2 linked regions of the Methanococcus voltae PS genome follow. Each later gene encodes a partner of the first gene's protein in a complex. Links are inferred from orthologs where the notes say so. Each region holds a gene or a part of one and is shown in the gene's direction. Other genes may lie near its edges. The genes, in order: M2325_RS04845 and M2325_RS05755.

The links.
Region 2: the proteins of M2325_RS04845 (region 1) and M2325_RS05755 are in contact, whole or in part, in a cryo-EM structure (PDB 9H1L), measured with the Methanococcus maripaludis proteins. The link is inferred for Methanococcus voltae PS from one-to-one orthologs. Residues at the interface, in WP_104837391.1 of Methanococcus maripaludis: Cys8, Asp10, Ala12, Gly13, Ile16, Tyr17, Arg19, Ile20, Thr23, Cys41, Gln43, Asp44, Pro46, Phe48, Asp134, Asn137, Arg138, Val139, Phe140, Pro141, Glu142, Gly143, Arg145, Glu161, Lys162; in WP_011170365.1 of Methanococcus maripaludis: Ser79, Ser81, Arg82, His83, His84, Ala112, Gly113, Lys114, Asn115, Ile116, Asn139, Phe140, Glu141, Ser142, Cys143, Gly162, Pro163, Arg178, Arg179, Ala180, Gln181.

What each region holds. Positions count from the first base shown.
Region 1 is NZ_JANUCQ010000002.1:347,110-364,179, reverse strand. The notes cover bases 9,946-12,931. They hold M2325_RS04845 (methanogenesis marker 17 protein), read left to right. Parts: upstream 9,946-11,157; coding sequence 11,158-11,706; downstream 11,707-12,931. Other genes in these bases: M2325_RS04835 (DUF2798 domain-containing protein), read right to left, coding at 12,249-12,503; M2325_RS04840 (hypothetical protein), read left to right, coding at 11,802-12,197; M2325_RS04850 (PH domain-containing protein), read left to right, coding at 10,575-10,940; surE (5'/3'-nucleotidase SurE), read right to left, coding at 9,946-10,012. In the rest of the region: signal peptide peptidase SppA, read left to right, coding at 1-912; ATP-dependent sacrificial sulfur transferase LarE, read left to right, coding at 1,095-1,847; M2325_RS04900 (hypothetical protein), read left to right, coding at 2,117-2,611; M2325_RS04895 (undecaprenyl-diphosphate phosphatase), read right to left, coding at 2,695-3,453; hisD (histidinol dehydrogenase), read right to left, coding at 3,731-5,005; KEOPS complex subunit Cgi121, read right to left, coding at 5,138-5,668; M2325_RS04880 (DUF362 domain-containing protein), read left to right, coding at 5,866-6,117; M2325_RS04875 (IMP cyclohydrolase), read left to right, coding at 6,206-6,832; M2325_RS04870 (MarR family winged helix-turn-helix transcriptional regulator), read right to left, coding at 6,974-7,423; preflagellin peptidase FlaK, read left to right, coding at 8,019-8,720; M2325_RS04860 (Rpp14/Pop5 family protein), read left to right, coding at 8,780-9,184; more of surE, read right to left, coding at 9,203-9,945; M2325_RS04820 (phosphoadenosine phosphosulfate reductase domain-containing protein), read left to right, coding at 13,138-14,202; nadC (carboxylating nicotinate-nucleotide diphosphorylase), read right to left, coding at 14,248-15,126; M2325_RS04810 (hypothetical protein), read left to right, coding at 15,314-15,526; tRNA pseudouridine(13) synthase TruD, read right to left, coding at 15,603-17,051.
Region 2 is NZ_JANUCQ010000003.1:27,065-44,032, reverse strand. Bases 10,065-12,948 are described here. They hold M2325_RS05755 (methanogenesis marker 7 protein), read left to right. Parts: upstream 10,065-10,989; coding sequence 10,990-11,907; downstream 11,908-12,948. Other genes in these bases: M2325_RS05750 (ribose-phosphate diphosphokinase), read right to left, coding at 12,014-12,883; M2325_RS05760 (carbohydrate kinase family protein), read right to left, coding at 10,065-10,632. Outside these bases: M2325_RS05795 (threonine--tRNA ligase), read right to left, coding at 1-1,307; M2325_RS05790 (bifunctional N(6)-L-threonylcarbamoyladenine synthase/serine/threonine protein kinase), read left to right, coding at 1,578-3,296; hisA (1-(5-phosphoribosyl)-5-[(5-phosphoribosylamino)methylideneamino]imidazole-4-carboxamide isomerase), read left to right, coding at 3,481-4,209; M2325_RS05780 (CBS domain-containing protein), read right to left, coding at 4,313-5,275; M2325_RS05775 (sodium-dependent transporter), read right to left, coding at 5,553-7,097; M2325_RS05770 (CBS domain-containing protein), read right to left, coding at 7,519-7,929; M2325_RS05765 (DUF1611 domain-containing protein), read left to right, coding at 8,560-9,627; more of M2325_RS05760, read right to left, coding at 9,676-10,064; M2325_RS05745 (GMC oxidoreductase), read left to right, coding at 13,174-14,523; M2325_RS05740 (TIGR00297 family protein), read right to left, coding at 14,616-15,329; M2325_RS05735 (HIT family protein), read left to right, coding at 15,574-15,969; M2325_RS05730 (tRNA (N(6)-L-threonylcarbamoyladenosine(37)-C(2))-methylthiotransferase), read right to left, coding at 16,045-16,968.

The sequences.
Region 1 (17,070 bases):
GTAATTGCAATATTATTAACAAGTTCATTATACTTCGTAAATTTATTAGGGGCTGAAGAAGAACACGCAAACATTGCATTAATTGATTTTAACGGTGCTTTGTATTTAGACACGCCTCAAGATGATTTATTCACAGAATATCCTCCAGATGTTTATGATTACATTGATTGGTTGGACGAAGCTGAAAAAAACCCTGATATCAAAGGTATAATCATAAAAATAAACTCACCTGGCGGTAGTAGCATAGCAAGTACTAAATTAGCTAAAAAAATAAAAGAAGTATCAAAAACTAAACCTACAATAGCATACATTGAAGCTATGGGCGCATCTGCAGCTTATAGTGCCGCTTCATCAACAGGGTATATCATATCCGAAAAAGAAGCGATCGTCGGTAGTATTGGGGTAAGAATGGATATCTTACATTACTATGGATTAATGGAAAAAATAGGCGTAAACTCTACAATTATCAAAGGCGGTAAATACAAAGATATTGCGTCACCATATCGTCCAATGACTGAAGAAGAACATGCAATGTTGCAAAGAATGGTTAATAATTCATACGTGGAATTTGTATCGCAAGTAGCAGAAGATAGGAATATGACCTATGAACAAGCCAATAATCTTGCACAAGGTAAAATTTACGATGGTAGAGATGCTTTAAAGCTCGGTTTAGTTGACGAGAATGGAGATTTCGACCAAGCAGTTAAAGTATTGGCAAAACGTACAAACTTATCACCTAACGATGTATCGATTAAGACCTATTCAAAAGAAGATACTAGAGCCGACACATTATTTGGATTTAGCTCAAAAGAAGCTTTTTATTACGTTGGTAAAGGTATAGGTTCAGAAATGAGCCGTAGTTTTTCACAAGAGATGTATGAAAACTCCTATAATTATGAATTAGTTCAATAATTAAAGATATACTTAAAAATATATTTAAAGATAGAATTAAAAAATACAATTAATTTATTTAAAAATCGAAATATATGCAATATTTGGATTAATGCAATATTTGAGAATATAAAACAGATTATATAATATATTCAAAATGATATGGCATTATTTTAAATATTTTTAATAATTTAGGCGAAAATATGGATAAAGAAAAATTTAAAGATATAAAAAATTTTTTTAGGGGTAAAAAAGTAATTGTTTCTTACTCTGGCGGGATAGATAGTACTTTAGTAGCAAAATTAGCTCAAAATGGAGACGAATGTGTTGCAGTAACTATTGATAATGGATTTTTTTCAAAAAGTGCTTTGAAATACGCTGAAAAAAAGGCAAAACTAATGAATTTAAAACACGTTGTTATCGATGTTAATCAATTGGATGAAAACGCTTGCGTAGAAAATAGATGTTACGAATGTAAAAAGATAATGGCAAAAATTTTAACTGAAATAAAAGACCAATTGGAATATGATATTATCGTTGATGGTACTATTTACGAGGACCTTGTAGAAGATAGACCTGGTTTAGATGCTTATCGTGAGTATGGGGTTGTTTCACCCTTAGCAGATAATAAAATAACAAAAGATGATGTAAAAGAATTTTCATACTATCTGGGATTAGATATTCCAAAAAAAGAAACTTGCATAGCTACAAGAGTCTTGGATACGCCAATAACCAAAGAAAAAATGCAAATGTCAGAACTTGCAGAAGATTTTATAATGAATCTATTGGATATTACGGGTTATTTTAGAGTTAGAACTTTAAAAGACATTGCAATAATTGAAGTAAGCAACAAAGATGCACAGAAATTTTTAAAAACCAATATATTTGAAGAAATTGATACAAAGTTAAAAGAATTAGGTTATCACAGAGTTATGTTGGATTTAAGCTTAAAATAGGGCTAAATAATAAGTAATAAATAATAAATAAATCAATAGAAAATAGAATAAACTCAATAAATATAATACTTTTTTTGTTTGAATTTTTAAAAATCTAACTCTAAATATTAAGTTATAAAAATCATAAAATTCATAAAAATATATAACTATGTAATTATAAATTTGTATTTTTAAATTAACAAATTAACAAATTAACAAATAAGTAAATCAATAACTCAATAATTGAATAGGATAATACTTATATAACAAATGTTGAGGGGGTGTTGCCATTGAGCAAATTAACTGAAATAATTGCTACAGGCATTTTTTTAATAAATTTTCAAACAGCTTTTGGATATCCGATAATTTTAAAAGCCACTGAAGTATCGGGCGGGACTTCAAATAGTATATCATCGTTAGGAAGTTTAGGGGTTTATGAAAAAGAAATTTATTTGTTATTTATTCTATTGCTACTTTTAATAGTTATATTATTGATATGGAAGAGATATAAGACAAGTGAGTTTGGAAAAAAAGGTTCTAAAGACGATAAACTATATAATTACGACGAAGAGACAGAAACTTTAAAAGGTGATATGAAAAAGATGGGGAAATTAAGTGATACGGTTGAAAAAGGGAATAAAGATGTTGATAGTCAAGAAAGTCAGGATATTAAAAAATCAGATAAGGATGACATTAATATGTTTAAAGACTCTAATATTACATATAATTTAAAAAATAGTACTAGCATTGAAGTAATATACGAAAAAGAAGAAGAAAAAAAGTAAAATGGGTAATAATATCGCTAATAATATCAACAATATTGTTACTAATATTGATAATACTAGCAATAATATTGATAATGCCGTTATTATAGGAACATTATTACCAAAATTGACATTATAATACAATAATACCCAAATATTTTTAATTTATTGTTTATTATTAATTTTTTAACAATTGATAAGGCAATTAATCCCGAAAGTGTGGCGAACACTAATCCAACAATTGACTCAAAAGTTAATGCTACGTCGCTTAATTCAAGAACTCCAGCACCTGCTGTAACTGGTAAACTCATTATAAATGAGTATTTAAATGCGTCCTCTTTTTTCATTCCCCTATATACTGAAGTAAATAGGGTAGAACCACTACGTGAAATTCCAGGTAATATTGCAAATGCTTGAGTGATTCCGACCAATAAAGCGTCTTTATGGCTTATATCATACATGGATTTAGTTCCATGGTTTATTTTATCCGACATAATCATCATAATACCAGTAATAGCTAAGAATAAACCGATAAATTTTAAAGAACCGTAAAATGACGTAAAAAAGTTTTTTAACAATAATCCTACGATAACGGCTGGTATGGTTGATATAATCAATTTAAAACTTAAATCCATAGAGGATTTATCTTTTTTAACTAATCCTTTGGTAATTTCTATTACGTCCTCTTTAACGAACATAAAAACTGCCAAAAAAGTAGCAAAATGCAAAGCTGCAAAATAACTTATCTGTGGTTCAATTGACAACAATTTGGAGATAATTGCCAAGTGTCCAGAGCTTGAAACGGGTAAAAATTCTGTAAATCCCTGGACTATACCTAGTATAATTTGTTCAAATCCTAACATGTTTTCACTTTTTTGTAAATCGTAAATTCTTTATTTTTATTTTTAAATTTTTTTTAAATTTTTTAAATTCTTAATGTAAATATTTAAAGGTATTTAAAATCGTATTTAATATATTTTAAATAATCCCATATTTTAAAAAAATAATAATATCAAATAATATTATATTTGCACCATATTGTTGGTATTATTGGTGTTATTAGTATTATTAGTATTATTATTTGATATCCTATCTATTTACGATATTATTTATAGATTAGCATATATTTTATTTTTACATCTATTTTAACCTACCTTTAATTGCTTCAGCGTGGTTATATAAACCTTCTGCTTCTGCAATGGTGGTTACAACATCTGCAATACTTTTTAAGCCATCTCTAGTTAATTCCTGAACTGTAGGCTTTTTAATAAATGTTTCTACGCTAAGTCCTGAGTACATTTTTGCACATCCTGACGTTGGTAAAACGTGATTTGTACCGCTTGCATAATCACCAACCGGTACTGGTGCGTAGTGACCCAAAAATATGCTTCCTGCATTATTAATGTATTTTAAAACTTCTCTTGGGTTTTTGGTCATTATTTCAAGGTGCTCTGGAGCATATTCGTTTGATAAGTCTATACATTGGTCTAAACTACCGTAAACTATTGCGGAATTTTCCAAAGCTTTTACTATTATTTCCTTTCTCTTAGCATTCTGTGCAGTTTCAATTATTCGGTTCTTAATTTCAACCGCTTTATCTTCTGAAGTAGTTGTAATCACACAAGATGCATTAGGGTCGTGTTCAGCCTGTGCTAAGAAGTCAAGAGCCACATAATCCACATTTGTTTCCTCATCGCAAATTATTAAGACTTCTGATGGCCCCGCTGGGAAATCAATTGCTACTTCTCCGTAAACTAATTTTTTAGCGGTTGTAACAAATATGTTACCCGGACCTACGATAATATCAACTTTAGGAATGCTTTCAGTACCATATGCTAAACTTGCAATTGCTTGAGCACCCCCTAGTTTAAAGATGCTATCTACCTTACAAATATCAGAAGCCACTAAGGTTGCATAATTACCCTTGGTTCCATTTGGAGGGGATGTTACAACGACTTCTTTAACGCCTGCAACCTTTGCAGGAATTGTGGTCATTAAGACAGATGATGGATAGAAAGCTTTCCCACCTGGAACGTAGCAACCCGCTTTTTCAATAGGTCTTATGATTTGTCCAGTACTAATTCCATCTTTTTCCAATGCCCATTCTTTTAAATTATCAAGTTGAGCTTTGTGGAACTCGTAGATATTTTCGTGAGCTTGTTCTAAGCTACATACGACTTTAGAATCTACATTTTCATACGCAGTCTCAATTTCTTCTTTAGTAACCCTAAAGTTTTCGATATCGACACCGTCAAACTTTTTTGTATATTCTTTCAATGCAGAATCTTTATTTTCCCTAACATTTTTGAGGATATCGCCGACTATTGGCAATATATTGTCCATATTAGTCTTATTTCTGTCCATTATTTTTTGAATTTCTTCTTCATTTAAATCATCAATTTTTTTAAAAATAATCATAATGTCCCTCAGTTAATTTCTAAGATTAACACATAATTAAAATATAATAAATATATCTAAATTTGTATAGTGATATATAAATATTTACCATATTTTAAGATATTTAAATTTAAAATTTCATTTAGTATTTTAAACTTTACACTCTACAATAGCTATTTCTTCAATAACTCTTTTAATCAAGTTTTCAACTGTGTAAACGTTTTTTAAATCGTATATACTAACTATGTTTTTGAACTTTTCATTGTTAAAATCATCTGATACGTTTAAAAATTCTACAACATCTTTTTGAACGTTTCCGCCAATTTTATCGATAATAACTTCCGCAACTTTTTCATCTTTACAAATAAGGCATACATTTCCGGATTTTGCTCCTAATAATTTAATAGCTGTCGATATTTGACGAGTAGCAGAAGCTCTCACTAATATCTCTACCCAAAAATTATTTGAAATATTTTTTTTAGTCATAGCTTGTACTATACCTTGTTTAATATGGCTAATAGTAGCTATGCAATCCGCATTTAGCATTTGAAATTCAAATTTCTTGTTTAATTGAAATATGTCATTATTAATAGTTGCATTATTAATCCCAAGTATTATAAATGTCTCGCCATTGATTTTAAATTTATTTTTTTCAACTATTTCTTTCATAATTTCATTCATAATATCGCCATATGATAATAAGTGTATAGATAATAATTATAAATAATATTTATAAAATAACACATAGTATATATTAATGTACATTAGTAATTATGTATAATAATTATTTATTAATCAAGTCGAATTAAATTAAAATAAATAAAAATAAATAAAAATAAATCAAATTTGCATTTTTTTTAAAATTAATAGGGTAAATTATGTCAACAGCAGATGATAAATTTGGAAATATAATTGAAGATGAAAATAAAAATACCAATAAAGATTTTTCTTTAGAAATTGGAGATAATTGCGTGGGTTGTGGCGCTTGTGTTCCATTTTGTGAGCAGGAAGCAATAACTGCACTTGGTAATGCTACAATTGATACCGAGAAGTGTATAGAATGTCACGCTTGTGTAGATTACTGTACAATAGGTGCAATAACTATAATAAATAATAATAAAATAATATAATAAATTATAAAATTATAAAATAAAATACTAACATAAAAAATAATAGGATAATATAAAAAGAAATTATTTATTTAATTGGTGATTTATAATGTATCTTGGAAGATTTTTAATACTGGGCAAAACAGAAGAGGGTAATCCTTTTGTAACTTACAGAGTATCAAGCAGAAGTTTCCCAAACAGAGTTTCAAAGGAAATGGATGAAAATACAATAGCAATAATCCCTAAAGATTTGGAAGAAATATTTAAAAATACTTATATTACTTATAATTGTGTTAAAATAGTAAACGATGAAAAAAACGATATGGATACAATCGTAGCTACAAATGGTTCGCAAACTGATATTATCGCAGATAAAATTAAATTAGGCTTACCAATAAGAGACGCACTTTCATTATCTATGATAGGAATGGATTATGAAAAAGACGATTATAATACGCCAAGAATATCCGTAGTTTTGAACAAAGAAGAAGCTTACATGGCTTATGTAGCAAAAGATGATATTAGGATTAAAAAAGTAGATTTGGAAGAGGGCAACGCTTATTATTTAAGTGTTTATGAAGCTTGTAAGATAACAAGTCACCAAAAAATAGCAGTAGATTTAAAAACCGCTGAAGAAATCTCTAAAAACATAATGGAACACGAATATTTCGAGAATCCTGTAACTTGTGCAACAGTTATGATTACAGAAAATGGTATCGAAAAATCATTACTTTAATTTTAAATTTATAAATTTATTTTAAATATGTAAATTTTAAATAAATAATATTTTAATTTATTTAAAAAAATAGAAAATAGTTTTTATTTATATTTTAGTCTATTTTAGTCTATTATATTTTATTTTTTTTAATTTGTTTTATTACTTGTCGTGATTAAGTAATCTTTTGTGAACGTTATCATATAATTTCACAAGTATTTTTTTAACTTCTTCTTTTTCTTGTTCGTCAAAGCCTTCTAAAATATCGTTGTTTAATCCGATAGCTTTTTCCCAACAGCATTCTTTGAATTCAGAACTTTTTTCAGTCAAGTAAATTCTATTTATCCTTGCATCTTCTTTATCAACAACTCTTTTGAGGAAACCTTTTTTCTCAAGACAGTCGATTAATCCTGAAATTGAAGATGGTTTTATGCCCAAGTATTCGTGTATTTCAGACTGTGTTAAACCGTCTTTTACCCATAAGCAAGATAATACTCTAAATTGTGAAGATGTAATTTCGCAATCTTTTAATAAACTGTTGTTTAAAATGTTTAATTCCAAATGTATCAAATAAATGTAGTGGGATATTAAATCATTAGGAGTATATTTCAAATTATCACCTTTTTAAATTATACTTAGTAGTTGATATTTTGTGAGATTGATATACTTTAATAAGTTGTTATGGATATTTTTATGGATTATGCTACATATTTTTCATATCTATAGTATTTTATTTCATGTTTGCCCATACGAATTAATATAAAAATTTTATAATTAATTACTTATAAAACTATTATGTTTATTCATATATTTGAATATACGTTTAAACTATTTAATAGTTTATATTGATTGTGTGAATATATTTAATATTTAATATTTGGGGGTTTTGAGGTTTGCCATTATTATTAATATTTATTAATATAATTTAGAAATCTAATATTAGGATTATAATTTTAATTCTAATTTTTTAAAAAAAATTTAATAATGTGCACCAATAAATACATTCGAATGTAAAATATTTATCCTTATATATATTACTTTCGCTAATAATCCTAAAAAGTTGCTATATATCCAAATTTGTAATATATTAATAATAAATATTAGATAATCCAAATAAACTATAAAACAATAAAACAATAATTTGTATGAATAATATGAATAATATTAAAATATATTATAAAAATTTAAAAATTTAAAAAGTGATAACTTGATAGCATACGCAATAGGACTTTTGGGATTATTAATTGCATCTATACAGGATATCAAATCCCGAGAGATAGAAAATTATATTTGGATAGGGATGGCAGTTATAGGATTGCTTTTATCCACATACTTATCGTTCACAACAGGCAACTTTATGCCAATAATCTCTTCAATATCAGGATTTATAATATGCTTTATAATTGGTTATTTAATGTTTGTATTAGGCATCGGTGGTGCAGATGGTAAAATATTAATGGGAATGGGCGCATTAATTCCAAGCTACGCATTTCCAGTATATTCTTCACTTCAACCGTTATATACAATGGAATATATACCCTGGTTCCCATTGTTGGTTTTCTTCAACGGTGTAATATTAATGATTGTGTTACCTATATATTTGTTCTTTAAAAACCTTTCAAACGGTGTAAAGCCTAAAAAATTGAAAGAATATGTTTTAATGTTAGTTGGTGAATATATAACCGTAGCAGAAGCTAAAAAAGGAAACAAAGTAGTATTGGGAAAAGGAAAAGACGTTAAATTGATACCTTCAGTAAATGACGATAAAAATTATGATTTGTCAAAGTACAAAGATACGCAATATGTTTGGGCAACTCCGGAATTACCTTTATTGGTACCGATTGCACTATCTTACATCATAACGCCGTTTTTAGGTGACAAAATACTTAGCATTATATTGCCCATGTAATTAGTAATAGAATTAGTAATATAATTAGTAGTATAATTTAATAATTTAAAGGTTGAAATATGTTAAAGACATTACCCCCTACATTAAGGGAAAAAAAGAGATATTTGGCTTTTGAAATACTTCACAAGGAAGAACTTTCAAATGACGATGTCATAGGAATAATTAGAAGTTCCATAATCGATTACTGTGGATTTAAAGAATGTGGTATTGCTAATCCCTGGTTAATTGATTATAGCAACGGAATGGGAATTTTAAGGGTCGAAAGAACGCAAGTTGACAACGTAAAAGCTTCTTTAATTATGGTGGGCCATTATAAAAGAAATCCAATAAATATACGAGTTATGGGAATTTCAAATTCTATAAAAAATATCAGAAAAAAATTCTTGCACGTTCCTCATGAGCCATATTATAAGATAATTCAAAGAAAAAAACGAGAATATCAAAATAAGAATAATAGAAAATAAAAAAAAGAAATTAAATATCTAAATTAATTTATCAGAATATTCTTTTTTAAACAATTCTAAATTTTTCAAAGTAGTATCTAAAGTAAGAGGCGTAATTGAAACATTATTTTTATTTCTAACGGCGTGTACGTCTGTACCCTCTTCCTCATCATATACGGGACTACCATCAATCCAATAGTAATCCCTACCCCTAGGGTCTTTTCTTTGGTCAATATGGGTGGTGTACATTTTTTTAGCAAGAGTAGTGATTTCCCAAGGCGTTTTAGTATCTGCTTCATGTGGCACATTTACATTTAAAACGTCACATCCGCTATCGAATACGTCACATTCAATGGATTTTTTAAGTACATTGCTTAATATTTTAGCAGAATTTTTAAACTCAACAGGGGCATGACCTTCATTAAATTTAATATCGTCAGTTTTAACCTGCAATGAACAAGCTATTGATTTAGCACCGTGATGAGCTCCTTCAAAAGCAGCTCCAAGAGTTCCAGAAGTGGTGATTTCAGTACCTAAATTTTCACCAATATTTATTCCAGATACCACGTAATCTGGTATTTTATCAAGTATTTTAAATATTCCAAGAACGACACAGTCCGTAGGCGTTCCAGAAACGGCAAAACCTTCCGTACAGTCTGGAAGCTTAACTTTTGTTATTCTAAGGGGTTCAAATAAACTTATAGCTCTTCCGATACCGCTTTGTTGATTTGAAGGAGCTACAACAGTCACATTTGCATCAAAATTATTTTCTAATGAATTTTTTAATTCTAATAACCCATTTGATTGAATTCCATCGTCATTAACTAATAATATATCAATTTTATCCATATTATCACCAAATATTAGTTTAGCTTATTTTTAGATTTTAGATTATAAATTATTTTAGATTATTTTATTTATGATAGCTATAATTAAAAATATGTCTTTAAATATTATAAATATATTATAAATGTTTAAGTTTTATATAAAATAACAGGTATCTTAAATATACGTCAAAAAATAAAAAAATAACGTAAAAAATAACGTAAAAAATAAAAATGCTCGATGATGATTGTCATCTCTACTGAAGTCAATATTGCTATCATAGTGTATCGGATTATGAGTTTATAGCAATTTGAAAATGATGAATACACAGATACTGAGAGCACTCTTTTTTAAACTTCATTTAACTTGAATTTACTCAAATTTAATTTTTAAAATCTTATAAATTTATTGGTTTTGTCTATCCTATTTTCACTAATCTTATTTTTTAAATATTATGCTATCTAAATTTAAATAAAAAATGTTATATAATAAGAATAATAGAAAAAATGTATATTTAACAGTATATAATGCCAGATTTTATTAAAAATACTGCATTAATAATTCAAAAAATAAATTGAGGGTAAATATGATAAATGTTGTAAAATTGGGATTTTTCGGAAAAGACAACCGAGGGAATGAAAATCCATTTTTTAAAGAATTTTTATTAGATGGGGAAGAAATACTATGTTCATTTAAAGGAGTACGTGATGAATTGGTCTTTACTCCATCAAGGATAATAATGATGAATGCACAGGGATTAACTGGAAAAAAGAAAGAATTTAGGTTTTTCCAATATAGTAAAATTAATAGCTACGCTATCCAAAATTCAGGAACATTTGATTTAGACAGTGAAATAAAGCTCGTAATTGGAAGTGTAGAATACGAATTTGGGTTAGGAAAAGGTGTAGATGTAATATCTATTGGAAAATTAATGAGTGGATTAATCCAATAATTTTTTATTTTCTTTGTATAATTTAAATTAGCATTTTTTTATCTTTTATCTTTTATCTTTTATTTTTTATTTTTTATTTTATCTAACTACTGAATTATATTCTTAACAAAATATTTTTATCAGATTTATTCATAAGTTATTTTAAATAGGATACCTCATATAATATATTATTAAATTACACATTTTATTATTATAATGAGTTAATTAAGGGATATTTATGTCAAAGATAAATGTAGAATGTACTGACCCGGAAGGAAAGCAAATATATGATAGAATAATCCAAACAAACCTTGAAGATTTAGTTTTGGGTAAATCTATACTACAAGTTACTATGATTTGTAATTTGGAAGAACCTTATTTTATAATAGGAGCATTGCCTAAGTCTACCTCTAGAGCAATTAGTTTACGGGATATTGCGGAGATATCGGAAGAGATAAAACAAGATGACAAAGTTATAAAAAAATTAACTATAATTGACGAAACTTATGCTCCAAAACTCCTAGAAAAAATAGCTGTACTCGACCAACCGTCTAGATTGGAGATTGTAACTGATTCAGATATCGAATTAAACACAAAGATTTACGATGCGAAAGATGAATTCATCGATAAAGTGCTAGATTTTATGAATAGAGTATTCCCTGAGGGTATGCGCGTTAGACAAACCTTACACGGAAAATCAATTGCTATGGTGGCATCGGAAAAACCAATAGCTCCAGAATGGTTAAAAGAAGCAAATGATTTAAAAGAAACTTTAGAAAACCAATAATTTGATAAAATATACTAAAATATACTAAAAAATATAAAAAATATAAAAAACTAAAATAAATATCATAATAAAATAAAAAATATAAAAGTGAAATTATGAAGAATACAATCTCAAGAAGCTTTGAATTAAAGGATTACGCTATTCAAGGTACTAAATTCGGCGATTACTGGTTGAAATTAGAAAATCATAAAAAATTAAAAACAGAGATATCTTATATTCCAAAAGATTCAGATTTTTTTACAAAAGAGCAAGCAAAAAACGTTGTAAATAATCTTTTCGAAATTTTAAAAAGTTTTAAAGAACAATTACCCGAAAATATAGAAGTAGACATTTTATTTAAGAGCTTTGACGTTTGTAAGACGATTACGCTATCGAATGACAATACAAGTGATAAAAAAGACTTATACGCTAAAATTGAAGACGAGAATAATATGAATAATATAGATGAAATTCTTGTAAGTGTTTATTTTATTGTAAAATACGACTTATAAATTATTTATCATTTTTATTTTTAATTCAGTTATCATTCTTATTTTTTAAGATTATTCATCTTGTGAGGATGTTTCAACGATTTTTGAGGTTATTATTTTAGCAATTGGTCCTGCAATAAATGAATACGGGATTGCCACTACAATACCTATTAAAAATTTAGATGGCCAAGCACGTAATAAAGCTTCATTAACGCCTAAAACGGAAGCAGTCATTACAAGAGACATACCAAAAGCCATTAAAATTGACATAAAAAGTCCAAAAATCATATTTTGATATTTCTTATTCATTTTTTTTAGTTTAAACATAGTATATTCTCCAAAAAATAATACAAATAGTAATTAAACAATATTGAATGATATGAATATATAAATATTAACTTATTTTAAGTTAAAATAATTCAAAAGATTTAAAATGGTATAATATCTTAAAATATTTTCTAAAAAATGGACTGAGCGGGATTTGAACCCGCGGCATCCGCATAGCCAATGCGGCACTCTCCCAGGCTGAGCTATCAGCCCACTTAAAAAAATCAATTTACAAAGTAGTAATTAATCATTACATTCATATTAATGAATATAACCTTGTATAAAAAAACGCAGAGGAAGGGATTTGAACCCTTGCGGGGCAAAGCCCCATCGGATTTCAAGTCCGACGCCTTTGACCAAGCTCAACCACCTCTGCACATAAAAGAACACCAATAGAGCAATTCCTTAATCTATTGTATCTCTCGCAATATATCATTAAGTATTCTACTATATAAATCTTTCGGAATATATCCTCGAGTGTAGTAATAGGGTGTATTAATATTAAGTAATGATATTAAGTATTAATATAATGAAATTCTATGATTTAGACCATATATAAAATTACAATTATCGATTAAACTTATTAAAATTATTAAATTATTAAGTTATTAAAATTATTAAATACGTGATTATAATGGAAAATACTGCAAAACCCCTAAAATATGAAAATAACACTAAAAACTTAAAATTCACACAATGGACTATCGAAAAACGAAATTTACACGATTTAAACGAATTAAAATCAAATATTATAAAAAATTTAGAAAATAGTGATTTATTGGATAAAAAAGCTCTTTTAATGTTAAGCGGGGGCAAAGATAGTGCCACTGCACTTGCATTATGTAAAGAATTAAATATAAACGTTGAATTATGTATTCATTACGTCCACAACTGGAGCTGGGATATTTCAAAAAACGAAGCCGAAAAGTTGGCTAAAAAATATGAAGTCCCGATTATATTCCCCGATATAACCGAAAAGCTCTCTAAAAAAATTCGCGGTGCAAAAGGTAAAAGTATCTGTAGAATATGTAAAGACATAATGAAAATTAGAGCTGTAGAATATGCACACGAAAATGGATTTGATATCATAATAACTGGTGATACCGCCTTGGAAAAAATCTCGGGGCCAATTTTAGATGATTTAAGGGAAAAAAACCCAAATTCTGAAGATAAAGAATTTTATCATAAAATGGAACTTTCAAAAATCCCAAGACGTTATGATACTTATTTTTTGAGACCTCTCTTAAGATTAAGCCAAAATGATGTTATGGCAATTCACGAGCATTACAATATAAACGTACAACGTGTTCACGAAGTAGGGGATAAAATCGGTCATTGGAGAGAAGGTTGCTGTTTGAAATATTGCGACCCTGAAGAAAAAATATCAACAGATTTATTTAATGAAGTTTTCGAATTGAATAAATATCTTACAGAAGTTGCAAGGGAAAATAACATACGAGCTTCTGTATTATTGCCTTCAAAAGATATATTAGTTTTACCAAAGACAAAAGGTAATGTAAAAATAGTTTTAGATGCAATAAATGGTTTTTATGTATCAAGACGTATATCAACGAATGAAACTTGCGTATGTTCTAAAAATGGCGATGAAAATGAAAATAAAAGTAAAAGTAAAGACGAGAATAAAAATGAAACATTAACTTTAGATAATTTTAGTTATTCAAGATGGCAAGGTTGGTAATGAAAATAAAAGAAATAAAAAAAGAATATTATTTTTAAATTTTTTCTAAATTTTTTCTAAATCCAAGCCCATATCCACAGATTTTGCAGAATGTATCAAACAACCCATGGAAATAACATCAACAGGGTGTTTTGCATAGCTTAAAACATTTTTTTCCGTAATTCCGCCACTTAATTCTATAATAGGTTTGAAATTGTATAATTTATTACAATCTTCAACAATACGTAGGGCTTCTTCAATTTTTAAGTCGTTATAATTATCGAGCATAATTATATCGGGATGATAGTTTATAACTTCTCGAAGTTGAGTGTTATTATCAACTTCTACCTCAATTTTTTTACTAAAACTAACTTTTTTAACCCTTTTCATACATTCGGCAATACCTAAAGCTTCAATATGGTTATCTTTAATCATAATCATGTCATCAAGTCTATATCTGTGCGTATCTCCGCCCCCTACCTTAACAGCGTATTTTTCAACTATCGATAAAAGTGGTAGAGTTTTTCGGGTGCAAGCAATTCTAACATTTGGATTGATTTTTTTAACAATTGAAACGATTTGATGAGTTTTTGTTGCAATTCCCGATAAATGCATCATAAAATTTAAAATCGTCCTTTCAAATGTAATTATTTTTTGAGCGTTACCGCTAATTTCCAATATTTTAATTCTTTTTCCAGATTTTCCAGATTTATTTGAAAAATCAATATAATCTCCTTCATCATATAATTTTTTACAAGAAATACCATTTTTTTCCAAAAATTCAACTACAAAATCCATTCCACAAATTTTGGTATTTTCCTTAACAACTACAAAAGCTTTACAGTTTAAATCTTTTGGTATCAACGTTTCAACGGTTAAATCGCCAAAACCAACGTCGTAAGTTAATGATTTTTCCAATATTTCAATCGCGTGTTTTTTTATCATAATATCACGTTTATCATAATTTTAAGTTTCCTGGTTATTTCTTTATTGCATCATTTATTTAAATTATTTGACCTATTCTCTTACAATTTATTGTACAGTATGGATTAATTAGGGTAAAAAATTATATATATCGGGTATTTTAAATTATTTTATTATTAGCTATATTATTAACCTTGAGGGGCATATTATGAAAAATAAACTTTATTTAATTCTTTCTTTATCTTGTATGTTAATGTTATCTGGATGTATTGGTGTAACAGTGTGTTCTGACGAAGTGCTAAATGAAGATATTACAACAGATAGTGATTATAAAGATATTTCAAAAAATAATGGTAACAATTTAAAATCTAACGTTAGGACAACTAATGGCCAATTTAAAATAGCATGGATAAACTATTAAGTTAATGAAATAAAAAATATAAAGAATATAAAAAATATAAAGAATATAAAGAATATAACTGGTAAATTCTCTTAAATTAGGATAATTTACCCGTAAATTCCCTAGTTACAATTGTAGCATAATTTCCTTTTTCTAATTCAAAAGATAATTTCAAAATTGGATTATCATTTGAATTTTCAACATTTTCTTCATTTTCATATATTTTTTTAATTTTAAAGTTATAAACTGGAGTAATCATTTTACGTCTAAATCCTGAGAAATTACCGTAATCTTCAATTCTAAACTTCTTAAAGTCGATATTGTACTTTTCAAATACTTCTTTCTCAATTTCTCCAGCTATGCCTCCGGAGTATTCTGTTTTATACCCACAAAGTGGTGCAGTAGGTATTCCATCTTCTAATACGTCCCCTTCAAGAGTTTTATATCCGTAATCATATCTTTTATTCAATATTTCATTAAATAAATAAGATTGATAAGCGTTTACAAATAAACTTCTAAGCTGTGGGGCAAATGCGTAAAAAGCTTTCTTATAGTCTTTATACTTTAAATACTGCTGTATAAGTCTTTTCTCGTACTCACTTTCCCTAGGGAATAATTTTAAAGCTAATTTGAAATCGCCATTTTCAACAGCTTCTCTTGCATCTTTTTTAAGCCCTTTTTCATGTATTGGGGTACCACAGTATATATAAAAAGCCGTTTCAAAGTCTCTTTCATAAATATGTTTACCTACAAGATGAGTAATTGGTCTATATAGCCCGAAACGTTGAATTCCAAAATAATTGAGCACATAATCTAACTTTGTATCCTCAATAGGGTTATTTTCACATTCATTCTCGTTTTCTTCAAAATCTCTAATTTTTATTGTAAATTTATTACCCCATAAGTTACCCATTCTCAACTTTTTATTTGACTTACAGACATCTTTTACTATAAATTGACCCCCTCTTTTTTTTACGAGTCCATTTTTACCAACTGCTTCCAAAACCTCTGGTTTAATCCCAAAACAACCCATTCTTTGGGTCGTTAAAGCGTATTTATCCTTGGTACCTGCAAAACCAAAATTTTTTCTTTTAGTTTTAGTAAGTCTTGCTAAGTCCTTTATCACATCAATGGTGTTATAATTAAGTTTTTCAACTGTAAAATGCAAAAAAGACCCATTCCAACGCTCTACGTCTTTGAATTCTTCAGGAATATTTAAATTATCTTCTTTATTTTCATTATTTTTATTATTTTCATTAGTTTCACTAATTTCTTTATTTTTTAAGCTTTTCCCAGCTTCTAAAACCAAGTCTTTTTCTAAAATTTCCTCAACAATAAAATCTTCGGGATTTTCTTTTACTAGCCCATCATTTCGCCTAAAATCTGTAATAAAATGTTCAATGTTTATTTTTAAATCGGTTAAGTCATTTGTAACTTTTTTATTTCTAAACTTTCGCCTAAAATTATTTCTAAATTTAGAGATATTTTCATTACTTTCTCTTTTTCTTTCTTCCATAACATATTCAAATTTTTTATAAGTTTCCATGTGTTTCCAATCTCCGTGT
Region 2 (16,968 bases), on another replicon or contig:
TCTACAACAGCCATATCAACTTTACCAATCCAGTAGTGTTTTCTTGCAGGTAAAATTTCTAAAATTACATCTTTTTCGTATTTAGCTCTATATTCTGTGATTATGTTGTATAACCAATCTTTGTGTTCATCGTAGAAGTCTTTTGTAAATCTAAATATGATTGAGTAAGGTGTTTTTAAGTCATCACCAGTTTTTAAGCCCATCCAGAACTGTTCTTCAAATGCTTGTTTTGCTTGTTCCATGTCTATACAAACAGTGTGCATATCAGGCATTGTGAATGCTCTCAATCTTTTTAAACCTACTAATTCTCCTCTTTGTTCGTATCTGAAGCTGTAGGTTGATAATTCGTACAATTTTAAAGGTAAGTGCTTAGGTAATAAGTACATATCTTTTTTCATCATAAATTGACCAAAGCAAGCAGCAAATCTTAACATTAAGTCTTTATTGCTTTGTCTGAATCTATATTGTCTTTCTCCAAATTTATCAGCATGTTCTTTAATTGCTTTGTTTCCTAAATCATACATTACAGGAGTTTCAACAGGCATAGCTCCGTATTTAACAACTAAGTCGTAAACATAGTCTGATAATAAATCTCTGATTAATTTACCTTTTGGGTACCATCTAAAGTGACCTGCATCTGAACTTGGTTCATAATCACAAATTTCTTTTTCTTTGATGTATGTAACGTGAGGAGGTTCGCTTTCACTTTTCTTTTTGCTTTTTCTATCTTCTTTATTTTCTTTAATTCCTAATTCATGTTTTAATAATGCTTTTAAACCATCATCTTTAACTGTTTTAACACTTTTTTCATCCATTTCAATTAAATTAAAGTCTTTGTCTACAACATAGAAAGTGGTTTTTGATTTTTCCTTTTCTTCAGCATCTTCGGTTCTTTCAGCACTAATTTGTCTCGAAAGTTCACTTAATGGGTGACCTTTACAGCTAATTTTAAATGCCTTGTACCATCCAAATGGTGACCTTAAAACATTGTATTCAGGTGCTAAAATTTCTTCAACATCTTTTAAAATCTTTTTAGCAACATCAGGAGAGCCCAAATTACTTGAAAGGTGAGCATATGGGTATAATACAATATTTTCAACCTTTAAATTTTCAGCAGTTTTCTTTATTTCATCAACAACGTTTTTAACAACCGCTTCAGGGTCGGATTCATCGTCTCTTTCAACCGCTATAAAAACGGTTAAACATTCGTCCATTTTTCCGCTTAATTTTTCAGTTTCTTCAGCCATTTTAGTTTTTTGTTTAGCTTCATATTCTAAATAATCAGAGTGTATCATTAAAGTTTTCATTATGTCCCTCATTATGAATTTGAATTATAATTTTATTTTAATTTTTAATATTTTTAATATTTGATTAATAGATACTAATATTATTGATATATCATTGTTATATTTACTCGAAATATGATTTTTTCTATTCTGAGTTATGAAATTATAAATTGATATAATTCACATACTTATTTACTTACATATTATAAATATTTAATTTAAATAGTTAATTAACATATCAATATTATGATATTTTAGAATAATATTTTAGATGATACGAAGTTGAAAATTATGAATCGAAAAAGTAAAAAATTAATCTGTTTAGGCTTAGAGGGGACTGCTGAAAAAACAGGAGTGGGTATAGTCACCGAGGATGGAGAAGTACTGTACAATAATACAATAATCTACAAACCGCCATTACAAGGAATAAATCCTCGTGAAGCTGCAGACCATCACGCGGAAACCTTTATAAAACTTTTAAAAGACGCATTTAACAACGTGAATCCAAAAGATATTGATTTAGTGGCTTTTTCTCAAGGACCTGGTTTAGGTCCAAGTTTAAGAGTGACTGCAACGGCGGGGAGAGCTTTGGCTCTTTCACTAAATAAACCTATAATCGGCGTTAATCATTGTGTAGGTCACGTAGAGATAGGAAAATTAACAACACCTGCAAAAGACCCTTTAACATTATATGTAAGCGGTGGAAATACCCAAATTTTGGCTTACGTAGGTAATAAATATCGAGTAATTGGTGAAACTCACGATATAGCTATAGGAAACTGTTTAGACCAATTTGCAAGAAGTTGTGGATTACCACATCCTGGTGGCGTATATATCGAACAAATGGCAAAGAAATCAAAAGATAATTTGGAAAATCGTGGAAATTACTTAAAATTACCCTACACAATAAAAGGTATGGATTTATCTCTTTCTGGATTACTAACTGCGGCAATTAAGAAATCAAAAGATACCAGTGGGAATCATACTTTGGAAGATGTATGCTACTCTTTACAAGAAACGGCTTTCGCAATGTTAACAGAAATAACTGAGAGAGCTTTAGCACACACCAATAAGTCAGAAGTAATGTTAGTTGGAGGAGTTGCTGCAAACGACCGTTTAAAAGAAATGCTACAAAAAATGTGTAATGAGCAAAATGTTGACTTCTATGTGCCCGAAAAACAATACTGTGGCGATAATGGGGCTATGATAGGCTGGTTAGGTATTTTACAATATAAAAATGGAAAAAGAACTGATTTAGCAGATACAAAAATTATGCCAAATTACCGTGCAGATATGGTGGGTGTAAATTGGATTAATAATGAGGATAATATAAAAATAAATGAAGCTCAACGAGTAATACCCGAAAATTTAATTGGAAAGGGTGCTGAGGCAGATATTGAAATTATTGATTATTTAGGGAATAAATCTATTAAGAAGACTAGGATAGTAAAAGGTTACCGTGTAAATGAGTTGGATATACTTATAAGACAAAGAAGAACGGTAAAAGAAGCAAGATTTTTAAATAATGTAAAAAATTTAAGAATTTGCACCCCTACAGTTTATGATATAAATAAAGATGAAAATAGCATAATAATGGAATTTATCGACGGTGTATCTTTAAAAGATTATATATTAAATAATAAATGTCTAAATCCTGATTTAAAAAATTTATTAATTAGAGTCGGTGAATCAATTGCTAAAATGCACAACGAAAACATAATTCACAATGATTTAACTACCTCTAATTTTATGGTTAGTCAAGACAATGGGTTATGTAATGAATCAAATATTAAATTATATGTGTTAGATTTTGGATTAGCAAAATATACTGACGTTTTTGAGGATAGGGCGATTGACTTAATTGTTTTGAAAAAAGCACTAATAAGCACACATTACAAACAATTTGACGAAATTTGGAATAATATTCTGGAAGGCTACAAAATTTCTAAAGATTATGATAAAACTTTAAAAATGATTGATAAAGTTGAAAAAAAGGGTAGATATTTATAATTTTTAATTAAATACAATAATTATCTTACTAATGGATGTAATTAAAATTTATAAGAGTACGTCTGTATAAGCGAATAATAATAAAGTATAATTGTATAAAATGTATTTTGATATGTATAAAATTATAATAGAATTATAATAGAATTATAATAGAATTATGATAAAATTTTAGATGGTGAAACTGATGTATATTATACCTGCTGTGGATATGAAAGAAGGCAAATGCGTGCAGTTAATACAAGGAGACCCCACAAAGAGACATGTGGAGTATGACAACCCTGACGAAATAGCTAAAATGTGGATAGAAAATGGTGCAGAGATGTTGCACCTTGTAGATTTGGATGGTGCAATTGACGGAGAGCGTGTAAATTTACCCTGTGTTAAGAAAATAATTCAAGAGTCAAAAGTACCTGTTCAAATGGGTGGTGGCATAAGAACCATACAAGATGTGGAAGAATTAGTCGATTTGGGGATTAATAAAGTTATTATCGGTACTGTGGCAGTTCAAAATCCAGATTTTGTTGAACAACTTGCTAAAAAAGTAGGTAGTGACAAAATAATGGTTGCTTTAGATGCAAAAGATGGTAAAGTAGTTATAAAAGGATGGAAGGAAAAAACAGAGTACACACCAGTTCAAATGGGTAAAATTTTAGAAGAAAAAGGTGCTGGTAGTATTTTATTTACAAATGTAGACTCTGAAGGTCTTTTAAATGGTATAAATATCACACCTACAAAAGAACTCGTAGATAACTTAAATATACCGATTATAGCATCTGGCGGAGTAACTACAATCGAAGATTTAATTGAATTCAAAAAAATAGGTGTAGCTGGCGTTGTTGTAGGTTCTGCATTGTACAAAAACAATTTTAAACTACAGGACGCAATAAATACAGTAAATAACTTTAAAATTTAATAATTTATTTTATTGTAAAATATAAAATAAGATTTTGATATATGATATTTTAATATAAATAATATAATTACTATTTTCATTAGTAATTTTCGTTTATTTTTAATCACATGTCCACTCGAACGGTAATTGTACCAAAAGTCCTTTTACTGTCTTCAAATAATGCAAAGTCTGTAATAACTCTTTGTATTGCTGATTTTTCATTTACCATAGTTACGTGGTCAGTAATTACGATTTCTTCAAACTTTTCTTTTTCAATCGTTTTCATCATTTCTTTAATAACTTTAATACTCATAATATCCAACAATTTGGTGTCAATAGATATATGGGATAATTCCCCGTTATTATTTTTAACTAATTTAGCAAATGCGTCCCAATCTCTTGATTTTACTTCTACATAATCTTCTTTTTCAGAAATTATGTATCCTCTAGCGCTCATAAGTACTATTATATTATCCTTAAGTCTTTCAAGCTTTTTAACATCTGTATCGTAGAAATAAAGGTTTGTAATATGTTTACAATCTTTTATTTTGGTAGTTTTTTTACTATATATTTCATTGGTTTTTAAGATATCCGTTTTACTTATAATGCCCAATATATTGTTTTCTTCATCTAAAACTATTAATCTACCAACTTTACTTTTTATCATTAATTTTTGAGCAGCTAATGCAGATTCATCGCATCTTATGGTTACTAAATTCTTGGATTTAGTCATTATGTCTTTTATTTTTGTTTTACCAGGTACTGATTTCTTTTCAAGGTCATTGAATGTAACAATTCCAACAAGTTCTTTGTCAGAATCTACGACCGGATAGCCCAAATGTTTATGCTTCCGTATTACGCTATTCAAAAAATCTACAGAATCATTTTCATTAACTGTAACGACCCTAGAAGACATTATTTGACTTACACTAAGCTTATTTAATATTTTTAAGTCGTACAATTTTATTAAATCGCTTTCACTTTCCAATATAAATTTGTTTATATAAGTAAATAAATATTCTATTGAATCATGTTCCAAGCCTATGTTGTATACTCTTTCTATCGTAGATAATTTATTAAAATACATATAATATCACCAAAATTCATTAATATTCTAAAAATACCAAAATATTGTATTTATTAGCAATAAGGGCTAATAACAGAGTTATTGAAAATATTTCTATATATTATACTATATTTATTTATCTAATTGAATTTAGGTAGTATGATAACTATTAAAAATTAAAAAATAGAAAAATAGAAAAATAGAAAAGTAGAAAAATTAAAGGTATTTAAAAAAATATATTATAAAATTAATGTGGTATAATATATTATTTAGTTATAATTTTATATTTTTAGCTTATTTATATTTTTTCTTCCTTTTTTAATACTTCTTTTGCAATTTCTTTAAATCTATTGTAGTTAAAGCTGTCCCAGTCTTGAATTTTTTCTTTCCAAGGTATTGATGTAAAGATGATTGAACCTAAGAGCATAGCAGGAATAACTGCAGCACCTAATGCTACAAATATGCTTTCATATCCGCCGTAACCTGTTGTAATTAAACTGTACGTATGGAATCCTAAGAACACCAATAATGACACTGGTGTAATTATACCTGCGAATACTTTCCATAATGAACCCATTTTAATAGGGGACAATCTATCGATGTATTCAACAAGTTTTTCACCTTTAAATAACCATATTGCCGCAATAGCTTCTAATATACCAACTAATGGTAATGTTACGTTTGAAATGAAGTTATCTACTATATCTAACCAGTATAAACCAGACTGAGTTACGAATATTAAACTCCCTAGAATACCTAATATTGTAACAATAAACGAAGTCTTTTTCCTGCTGATTTGGAATTTATCGATAATTGCAGACGAGAATGACTCCATTAAGGATAATGCTGATGAGATACCTGCAATAACGAAGCTTAAGAAGAATATAATACCAAATTCTCTTCCGAAAGGCATTAATGAAATTGCCGTAGGGAATGTAACAAATGCCAAAGTAATGGATTGTTGAACAACTTCAGTTATTGGTATGTTCTGTTGGAATGCCATGTATCCCAATGTTCCAAATACCGCAAGACCTACAATTAATGAGTAGAATGAATTTGACAAAGCTACAATAAGTGAACTTTTTGTCAAGTCAGTTTTTTCAGGTAAGTAACTTGAGTATGCTATCATAATACCAAATCCTAAACTTAAGGAGAAGAATATCTGACAGAATGCGTCAACCCAAATTTTTAAGTTAGTTATCTTTGAAAAATCTGGAGTTACGTAGAGTAAGATACCATCGATACCACCCGGTAAGGTAAACCCTCTTATAACTAATGCAACAGTCATAAGGAATAGTATGGGCATAAATACCTTGTTTGCTCTTTCCAAACCTTTTTTAACCCCTGAATTGATAATAACATAAGTTACAACCCACGCAAGAACAACTGATATTAACGATAATAATGGGAATGTACCTATTTCACCAGGCCCACTTGAGATTTGTAATATATCATTGAAGAAGAATCCTCCGATATCTGCAGGTATTCCTATGAATAAAAGCTGGTATAAGTATGCAATACCCCAACCAAGGATTGCCATATAGTAGGTAGTGATTATAAATGCAGTAAATACGGAAAGCCAACCTAACCATTCGAATTTACCGTTTAATCTTTTCCAAGCAAGGGGTGCGGAACCCTTTGTAGAATGTCCTATAACGAACTCTAAAGCTAAAACTGTAACACCAACAATAAATAAACCAATTATATAAGGTATAAGGAAAGCCCCTCCACCATTTTCATAAGCCATGTATGGAAACCGCCATATGTTTCCTAAACCAACCGCAGAACCAATTGCTGCGATTATGAAACCCAAATTAGAGCCCCATTGTTCTCTTGCACTCACAATATCTCCTCACAATATGATTTGATGTATATTATTTATTTATATACAATATCACCACATCAGTTTTGTAAAAACATTAAGTAACATTATATTTTATATTTAATTTAATTTAATTTAATTTATCAATATGTTATATTCAATTTATATTTTATTAATATCATTATTTATAATTATAAATGTAATTTTTTATTATTCATATATTTATATTTCGATATATTATTTGTTATACATATTATATATTTATTGAGATATAATTGGTATTTTGGTTAATAATACTCAATAAACCTTATGTTAAAAATAATTTTTAATCAAGATAATAAAAATATATCTATCTCTTAGAAGATATAATTTAAAAAAAAATAATATAATTAAAAATATATTAGATTAAACTATAATTTATAATTTGAACTTAGATTATAGATTATATTAATTTTGAAATATATCTAATTATATCCCCATCGGAAATTATACCAATCAATTTTCCATCATCGTCAACTACAGGAAGCTGGTTTATAATTTCTGAAGCAGTTCCGTTTATATCCATTTTTTGCAAAGCTTGTTTAATTGTTTCAGAAGGTTTAACAGATATTACATCTTTTGTCATTACTTCTTCAAGAGTAGTTTCTAAGGTGTAGACATCTTTTATTAAGTTGTAGCCTACATCTGTGGTCGTTATAATGCCCATTAAAACCTTATCGTCGTTTACTATAGGTAAGCAACTTACTTTGTTTTTAAGCATATTTTCAAATGCGTCAACAACAGATTCGCTGGTTTTTGCAGATACTACATTTTTAATCATTATTTCTTCAATAGTGCTATTTAATTGCTCCATATTATCCCTATTTTTAGTATTATAATAAATATCTAGATATTTATTACCCTAACTTGAATTTACTTGTTTATTTCAATTTTATGTAAGTATATTACTACTATATTACTATTATAAAGATTTTAAATATACTTATTTGCGTATATCACTAGGTAATTAGTAAATAATTATTACACAACTATTAATAATTATTATATTTTTGCTTAATTATTATCTAATAATTAAATACGACTTCATATTAAAATAACATTCATGATTATATTAAAATTCAAATTTATATATGAGACTATTGTTATTAAATAGAAAACTTTATATACCATTGTTTTATAAAACGCTTAAAAAGTCTCAAATATATAAATAAGCTCTTAAAAATTAATATTTTTAAAATATAATTTATTAGGGGTATTGTAGTCGACTATGAAAAAGTATTTAATTGAAAACTTTAGATATATGATAAAATAATAACTTGATATTTAATTGAAAAATAAAGTAACAATAATTACTAAATAATTACTAACTATAAAAATAAAAGGTAATACCTAACCAAAAACTATAAAAAACTATAAAAAACTATATTTTATCGTAAAATACGTATAAAATAAATATATCTTTGATATCATAAGAAGGATAATTATGAAAAATGAGCAAGTAAAATTATCACACAATAACAAAGTGGCAGATGGAATAAAATTATTTGGATTTGTAAATATAATTGATATAGAATTTAATGATTTTAATGACATTACAAAGGACATAGATACTAAAAATACTGATAATAACACGAACAATAGCATCAATATAAATAATATTGATGATAGTAATACTAAAAAGGATTACACTTGTTTTATTTGGAATAAAGAGATATTGGATGACGAGGAATTACTTATTTGGGAAAAAACAATATCAAATGAGATTAAAAAAGGAAAGAAAATATTAAACATGGCAAGATTGCAAAGAATCGAAAATAACGAAAGTTTGCTTGCACTAGCAAAAAATCACAACGTATCTGTAAGGGATATTTCAGACCCTGAAATTTATAAAAAAGTTGAAGATTACGCATATAAAGGTTTAGATGGTATAAAACCTAAAGTCCTTACAATAGTGGGCACAGGTAGGCAATCCGGTAAATTTACAGCATGCATGACTTTAAAAAATGAATTAACAAACAAAGGAATTAATTTGGGTGTTTTAGGTACCGAACCTCAATCTATGATATGCGGTGCAGACGAAATGGTTATACCCCAACCAATACCAATATGTCATGTGGCACCCACCATATTAGGAGTTATGAAAAAAATAGAGATGGAAAATAACTTAACGGAAAATGATTTAATGATAGTTTCTGGACAAACGGGTATTTTTGCAAACCCTTTGGAAGTTGGAACTGGAAGGGGTGGAAGTGTAATAAGTATTGCTCTTCTTTTAGGCTCTAATCCGGATTATATATTATTAGCTTCTGATTTGCTAGATTTAGAGGATATAACTAAGCACATATTAGCCACAGAGTTATTAACTGGTAAAAAAGTAATTGGAGTCACTGTAAATTCGAAAAAATTATTCGATTCTGAAAGTGACGAAGAAATATCTTTGATTTTACGAGATATATCTAAAAAATTAAATTTACCAGTAACCGACGTAATCGGGAGGATTAACTTAGATGAGTTACTTGAAGAAATTATTAAATTATTAAAAAATAACTAAATATTAAAATATTAAATAAAAAATAGAAATTAAATATTTTATTTAATTTTATAACTCTTTTAACGTATAATTTAATTTTTCAGACAATCTATCTGTAATTTTATCCCATTTAGGCAAATTTGTTTGGCAACCTACTTTTTCAACCACATAGGATGCTACACAGGCTCCGACATAACCGCAACTTTCCAAAGAATATCCTTTTAAGTAAGCAGATAAAAAGCCCGCTCTATAGCTGTCTCCTGCACCTGTAGGGTCCATAGCTTCAACCATAATTGCAGGAACTTTTATTTCTTCCCCTTCATGGTATATATGGCTACCATCTTTGTTGTAGGTTACAATCAAGTAATTTAATTTATTTTTCATACCTTCCGGTGTTTTATTTATTGTTTCCATTATTCTTCTATATTCGTGATGATTCATAAATAGGAAATCTACATAGTTAATTATTTCCTCTAAATTTTCAGCACTATACAATGTTAAATCCTGACCTGGGTCAAAAGAAACCAATTTGTTTAATTCTTTAGCTTTTTTAGCGCATTTTATGTTATATTCTGGGTCTCCTGTCGATAAGTGTACGATATCCCCGTCAAAATCTGGTACAATTATCTCTTTGTAATGTTTCGCAGCCCCCCATAAAAAGTATGTAATTTGATTAGCGTCTGGGTCGGTAAATATCCAAGCTTTTGGTGTTTCTTCTTCTGTGGATGTGTATACAAAGTCTAAAGAGACCCCCAAGTCTTTTAAATACTCTTCGTATCCAGATGTGATGAAATCAGTACCTACGCAAGATATCAATGATGAATTTATGCCCATATTAGATATTTGTGCTGCCACGTTACTTGCAGCACCTCCATAGTATTTTTTAGCACTAGGAATTTGCACTGATGTATTTAATTCCGGGAATTTATCTAAATCAAAAATATAATCAATTGCAGCGTGTCCAACAACGTTTATTTTACCATTACTGTCTAAATTATTATTATTATTATTTTTTATATTCTCCAAATTATCACCAAATAGTATATAAAATAACAAGATTTTTATATTTATTTTATTATTTTCTAATTATAATTTAAATGTTAAAATTACTTGTCGTTATTTTACATGTATTTTGTATCTCATAAAGATTATTATTTTAGATATATAAATTATTTTAGTCAACATTAAAACATTACTTTAATAAACGACTATAGATATAATTATACCCTTTATATTTGAATGTAATTTGATATATATTATAAATTACAAATATAATTATAAATTGTTTTATAGTATGGATTAACAAATAAAATATAATACAAAATGCAATATGTTAATTAAAAGTACTAGTATAATTTATGATAATTACAGTATGGTGATTATATGTATCAAATAGTTAGGTATGAAGGCGGAGTTTACAAACACAATGAGCTAAAAGAATGGATTGAAGACGTGGGTGGATTTATAATCCAAGAGCACGTTATGCAATTGGATGTTTTCATGACTGTCGCATTTCCAGAAGATGAAATAGCGGAATTCAAAAACCTTTCAAAAAATTACAAAGGTAAGGTTGTAGAGACTCCATTAGCAGGAATAGAAATTGCAGTGGTGGCACCAAGTTTGTCACGTCATCATTTGCCCCATATAGCTTGTGACGTTTCAGAATACGTCCGTAAATTTGGAGCTAAGCCTAATATGATAGGATTATCGCACGGTGCGGGAAAATCAATAAGTCAAATCAAGGAAAAGGAAAAAAGGCTTATTGAGGAACATGACCTTGCCATATACGTGATGGGTAATTTTAAAAGCTGTATTGAAGATAAAACCCATCTATTTGATGTAGATATTCCAGTAATTGTCACTGGAGGCCCTGAACAAATTGAAGTTGGTAAAACCTACATTGGAAATTTAGGTAGGCGTAGCCAACGTTTAAGAAGAGGCTCTGAAATTAAGGCGCTAGATAATATGATAGAAAATATCACCGAGAAAATCGGTGAAAAAAGGCTTGAATTATCATACGACCCCCCTATAATACCTCCAGTGGTTTTAAAAGATGAAATAGAAAAAAATATAGCAGATGTTCACGGTATATTCGCACCCATGCCAATTGTAACTCAATTAGATGGTTTAAGAATAAAATTGGATTACGATAGGTCGCACGAAAGAATTGAAAATTTAAAAATAGATAATTATGTATTAAAAGATATTGCATATATCTCTAAATCATTAATCAAGAATTATATTCTTGTAAAATTAAAATCAAAGTCTGAAGTAATTGAAGAATCTGAAAATAATATTTAAAAATATATTAAAAGTATATTAATATAATATTAAAAATATATTAATTTTCAGTTTCTTATTTATTTATTTATTTATTTATTTATTTATTTTGCATATCTTAATGAGTTTATTTTAAGAATAAATCTTTTAAAACATCTACTATAATAGTATCTACGCTTACAAAGCTAACTTCTGATGCGTAAGAGTCTGTTCCTATTACTTTATTTGCACCACCGTTGTATAATTTGTTTAAAGCATCATTGATTAATACTGGGTGTACGCATGAAGCAATTACTTTATTTGCACCTTGTTGTTTTAACATACTTATTGCTGTAGCCATTGTACCGCCAGTAGATATAATATCATCCACAATTAATACGTCCCTACCGTTTACGTCTAAGTTTTTAGGTGCAATGTTTACTTCTGTTGGGGAGTACCTAACTTTTTCTAAATAATCGTATTCGCAACCTATTATTTTTGAAGCCTCTTTTGCTAATTCTATAGCTCCTTTATCAGGGGATAATACAACAGGGTTGTTTAACTCTTCTTTAACTGATTCTGCTATTTTAGGAACTGCATTTCCATATATAAATGGTATTTCAAAGAATTGCTCAATATGTGTTTCATGGGGGTTAATTGTAACTATTCTATCACAGAATTGTGAGTAAATCTTAGCAAAAGCAATTATGCTGACAGGTTCGCCCTTGTTGAACTTTTTATCTTGTCTTGCGTATGCCAAATAAGGAACAACTAAAGTTATACTCTTAGCTTTTTCTTCTTTTAAAGCTTGGCATAATAAAATAGATTCTATAATTGCTTCCTGAGTATTTTGTGTTTGAATTATAATTGCGTCTTCATTTTCCACATCGCTGTGAATTCTTACATATTTTTCGCCATCGGGGAAGCTTTTTGCTTCAGTTCTTGATAACTGCCAGCCCAATAGTTCAGAAACATTTTTTGCTAATTTTTGAGATTTTGAACCTGGAATTATAATCATAGTATCACCATTATTTTTTAATCTTATTTTATATAAGATATCATTTTATGCAATATCGTTTTAGTATTAAATTAATTTCCACTGAAAATATATTACTCCAAATTAAATAAAAATAATATTATAGGATTTAACATATAATATATTATATAACATTGCTATTAATTTCAAAAACATTGATAAGTTTATTATAAAATTACCTATTTAAAATTATGCAATATCAAAATAAATTATCCATTCGGAAATAGGTATTTAAAAACAAAGAATAATCTAAAAAATAAAAAAGGGACACTATGGCAAATTTAAAAGGGAATAATATGATTTGTAAAACTTGTGACACAACCAAATATGATATACCGCCTAGATACGACGTTTTAATTATAGGCGCTGGCGTATCGGGAAGTTCAGTATATAAAGAACTCAAAAAACAATTAAAAAGTAATAAACATAATAAAAATGATTTAAAAATAGGTATTGTAGAAATGGGTGGTTTAAAACCCGAATATGTAATTGAAAAAGAAGGAAATAATATAGAAACTATATACGCTAAGGGTATTGGGGGGGCAGGTTCTTATTTTGTAGGAAACGCTTTGGAAGTTAATATTAAAGGTTTAAATCTAGAAAAAGAGTACGAAGAGCTTAAAAAAGAACTTAATATATCCGTAGTTCCTGAAGAATGCTTATCACGTTACGAAGTCGAGTTGATAAATAAAGGATTTAAACAAACTCCTAAATTAGTAAACTTTGATAAATGTATAAATTGTGGACTTTGTGCTCATAAAGGCTGTGAGGCAAGAGCATATTTTTACGAATTTTTGGATATAACCAATGAGGATTTTAAAGAATCTGAAATTATTTTGAATTCAAAAGTAATCGATATATCCTTAAAAGAACAAGATAATTATAAATTCGAAGTTATTTTGGAAAATGAGTCCAATAATAATACTAATAATAATACTAATAATAATAATAATAATAATAATAATTTTAGTATATTTGCCAAAAACATAGTACTTTGTGCGGGTGGAGTTAACAGCCCTCGGATATTATCAAAGTTATATGCCAAAGAAAATATAAATAGTGAAGACTTGGGAAAAAATTTATTTATTGATAGTTTTGTAACTGTTGGAGGCGTTTTAATTGATAGTAACATCAATAAAGAAGTTCCAATGGCAATTTACAAAGACTATGGTGATTACATCTTAAGTAGCCACTATTCCGAGCTATTATATAATAGAATAATGGAAGAAAGTGAAAACAGTATGAAAATCAGAAAATCAGACATATTTGGTTTTATGATAAAAATAAAAGATAGTGAAAATGGCTCAATACTCGAAAATTCAATATCTAAACCAATGTCTGAAAAAGATGTTCAGATATTTATGGAGGCAATGGCTACTGCAACCCCTATATTAAGAGATTTAGGTATTAATAAAATATATTCTACCATACCAAGAGGTTCCCATCCATCAGGCACTTGTAAACTTGGCAAAGTAGTAAATAATAATTTTGAATCAAATATAAAAAATTTGTATGTATGTGACGCTTCCATATTGCCTGAGAGTATTGGAAAACCACCCATCTTAGCTCTAATGGCAATTTCTAAAAAATTATCTGAAAGTTTGATTAAAAAGTTACAATAATAAATTTAAATTGAAAATAATAGTTTAAAAATTAAATATAATAAATTAAAGGATTAAAAATAAATTATTATCATTTCCTAACGTATTTCCCTTTAAATTACCTTAACTGCTACAAATATGGCAAATAGTCCTCCTGCGAGTGTAGCAATGAAATTAACGTACTCATTATTTAATAAATGCCTACGTTCAAATGTAGCTCCTACAAGACTGTCTACAAAGTTACCGAATATCCCGGATAAGGTACAAATACCTAAATATTCTATTTTTCCGAATAGTAGCATAGCAATTAACCCTATTGTAAAAGAACCAATCAAACCAAAGAATGTACCTCCAAAGGTTATGCCTCCATCAGTTCCAACTTCTACTTTTTGAAATGTCGTAATTAATCTAGGACTTCCGCCGAATACCATGCCTAATTCTGACGAAAATGTATCTGAGTTAGCTGCAGCAATCGAACCCAAGTAACCCAAAAGCGCAGTTGGATAATCTAATAGTCCACCAATATACAATATAACGAATATCAATGGCATTAACCCATTTGCAAGTACGTTTTTTAACGAACGGGTTTTTTCACCCATTTTTAATTTATCTTTTTTCCCATACCCTACTTTGCTCATAAGACTACCTAAAATTAGGAAGCTAATTAATACTAAAAGCCAAGTTATATCAGTACCCATTATTATAATAAAAGCCATAGTCGAAGAGCCAATTATCCCTTTTGTATCCAAAAATTTCTTTTTGTGACTCATATATGCTATTAAACCAATTATAAATACTGATATGATAAATTTATACACTAATATCATTTTTACACCGATTGATTAATATAAATTAGATATACTAGTATATAAAAGTATATTTAGTCGTTTTGTGTATTACTTAATGTTTTAAAATTATATATAAAATTATATAAAATAGTAAATTTAATAATAATAAGGAATGAATAACAAAAGAAAATGCTAGAAAAATACTAAAATACTAAAATATTAAGATAATAAGGTACTAAGAATATTTTAAAAGTATCATATGGGAATTTAATTGGGTGAAATTATGTGTATATTTTGTGATATTGTAAACAACAAAATACCTTCAAGAAAATTATATGAAGATGATGATTTTTTAGTAATTATGGATGCTTTCCCAAAATCAAGAGGTCACACCTTAATCCTTACAAAAGAACATTACGTAGATTTTGATGACATGTCCGAAGAATTAGCTTCAAAATTAATAGTTTTAGTTCATAAAATGGTTAAAAAGCTTAAAGTCTTAGGTATGGATGGATACAATATAATAAACAATAATCAGCCTATTTCAGGTCAGGAAGTTCCACACGTTCACTTTCATATCGTTCCAAGATATAATGATGAAAAGAAACCTGTTATATCAATATCCGAACCAATAGAAATGGATTTAGATGAAATACATGAATTGTTAACTAAAAATTAGATTAGATGTTAGAATACTTAAATATTAATTAAAATAAATTACATATTTAAAATAAATTTATTATTTTAAACATTTTTAATTTAATAGTTTACCTTGTAAACCAAAAGTGCCTGCACCGGTAACTTTAACTGTTTTAAATTCTCCAATGGAGATTTCTGCATCATCTGGTGAATCAAATAATACTTTTTTACAGTTATTGGTTATCGCTTCTCCTTCTTTGACAATTAAGCATTCAAAAGTTTGACCGATATGCTTTTTATTATTTTCAAAGCTTATTTCTCTTCGAAGTTTATTAAGTATTTCAGAGCGTTCTTTTCTTATTTTGGTATCTATTTGTTTCATACGTCCTGCTACAGTATATTTCCTTTGTGAATACTTAGCTCCATGTGTGAAATCTGGTTTTATCTGTTTTAAAACCTCTAATGTATTTTCAAAGGCTTCCTCACTTTCGGTAGGGAATCCAACAATAATGTCCGTAGTGAAATTTAAATCTTTTACTTTATGCTTAAATTCGTCAAGAACCGATATAAATTCGTCAACTGTATAGCCTCGATTCATATCTTTTAGTACTTCATTGTCACCACTTTGGATAGGCAAGTGTAAGAATTTTGTAACTTTTTCGTTGGAATATGTCTCGATTAAATCATCAATAAATGAATTTGCATAATTTGCATGCATCATTCCAATTCTAACTCCAAAGTTGTATGTTTTATTTTCGTCCGTATTATCTATTAAATTTTTATTATTTACAATATCATTTATTAAATTTGGTAATCTATAATTATCGTCTCTATCAAAACCGTAACAAGCCGTATCTTGAGCAGTTACTAATAAACATTTAGTACCTGACTTTAGTAACTCTTCAGACTTTTTTACAATGTTTTTTGGCTCGTAAGATATTAAATTACCTCTAGCCACTTTTACAATACAGTAAGTACAATTTCCAAGACAACCTTCGCATATTGGTAATGCCATTATTAAATTATTGCTACTATTAAC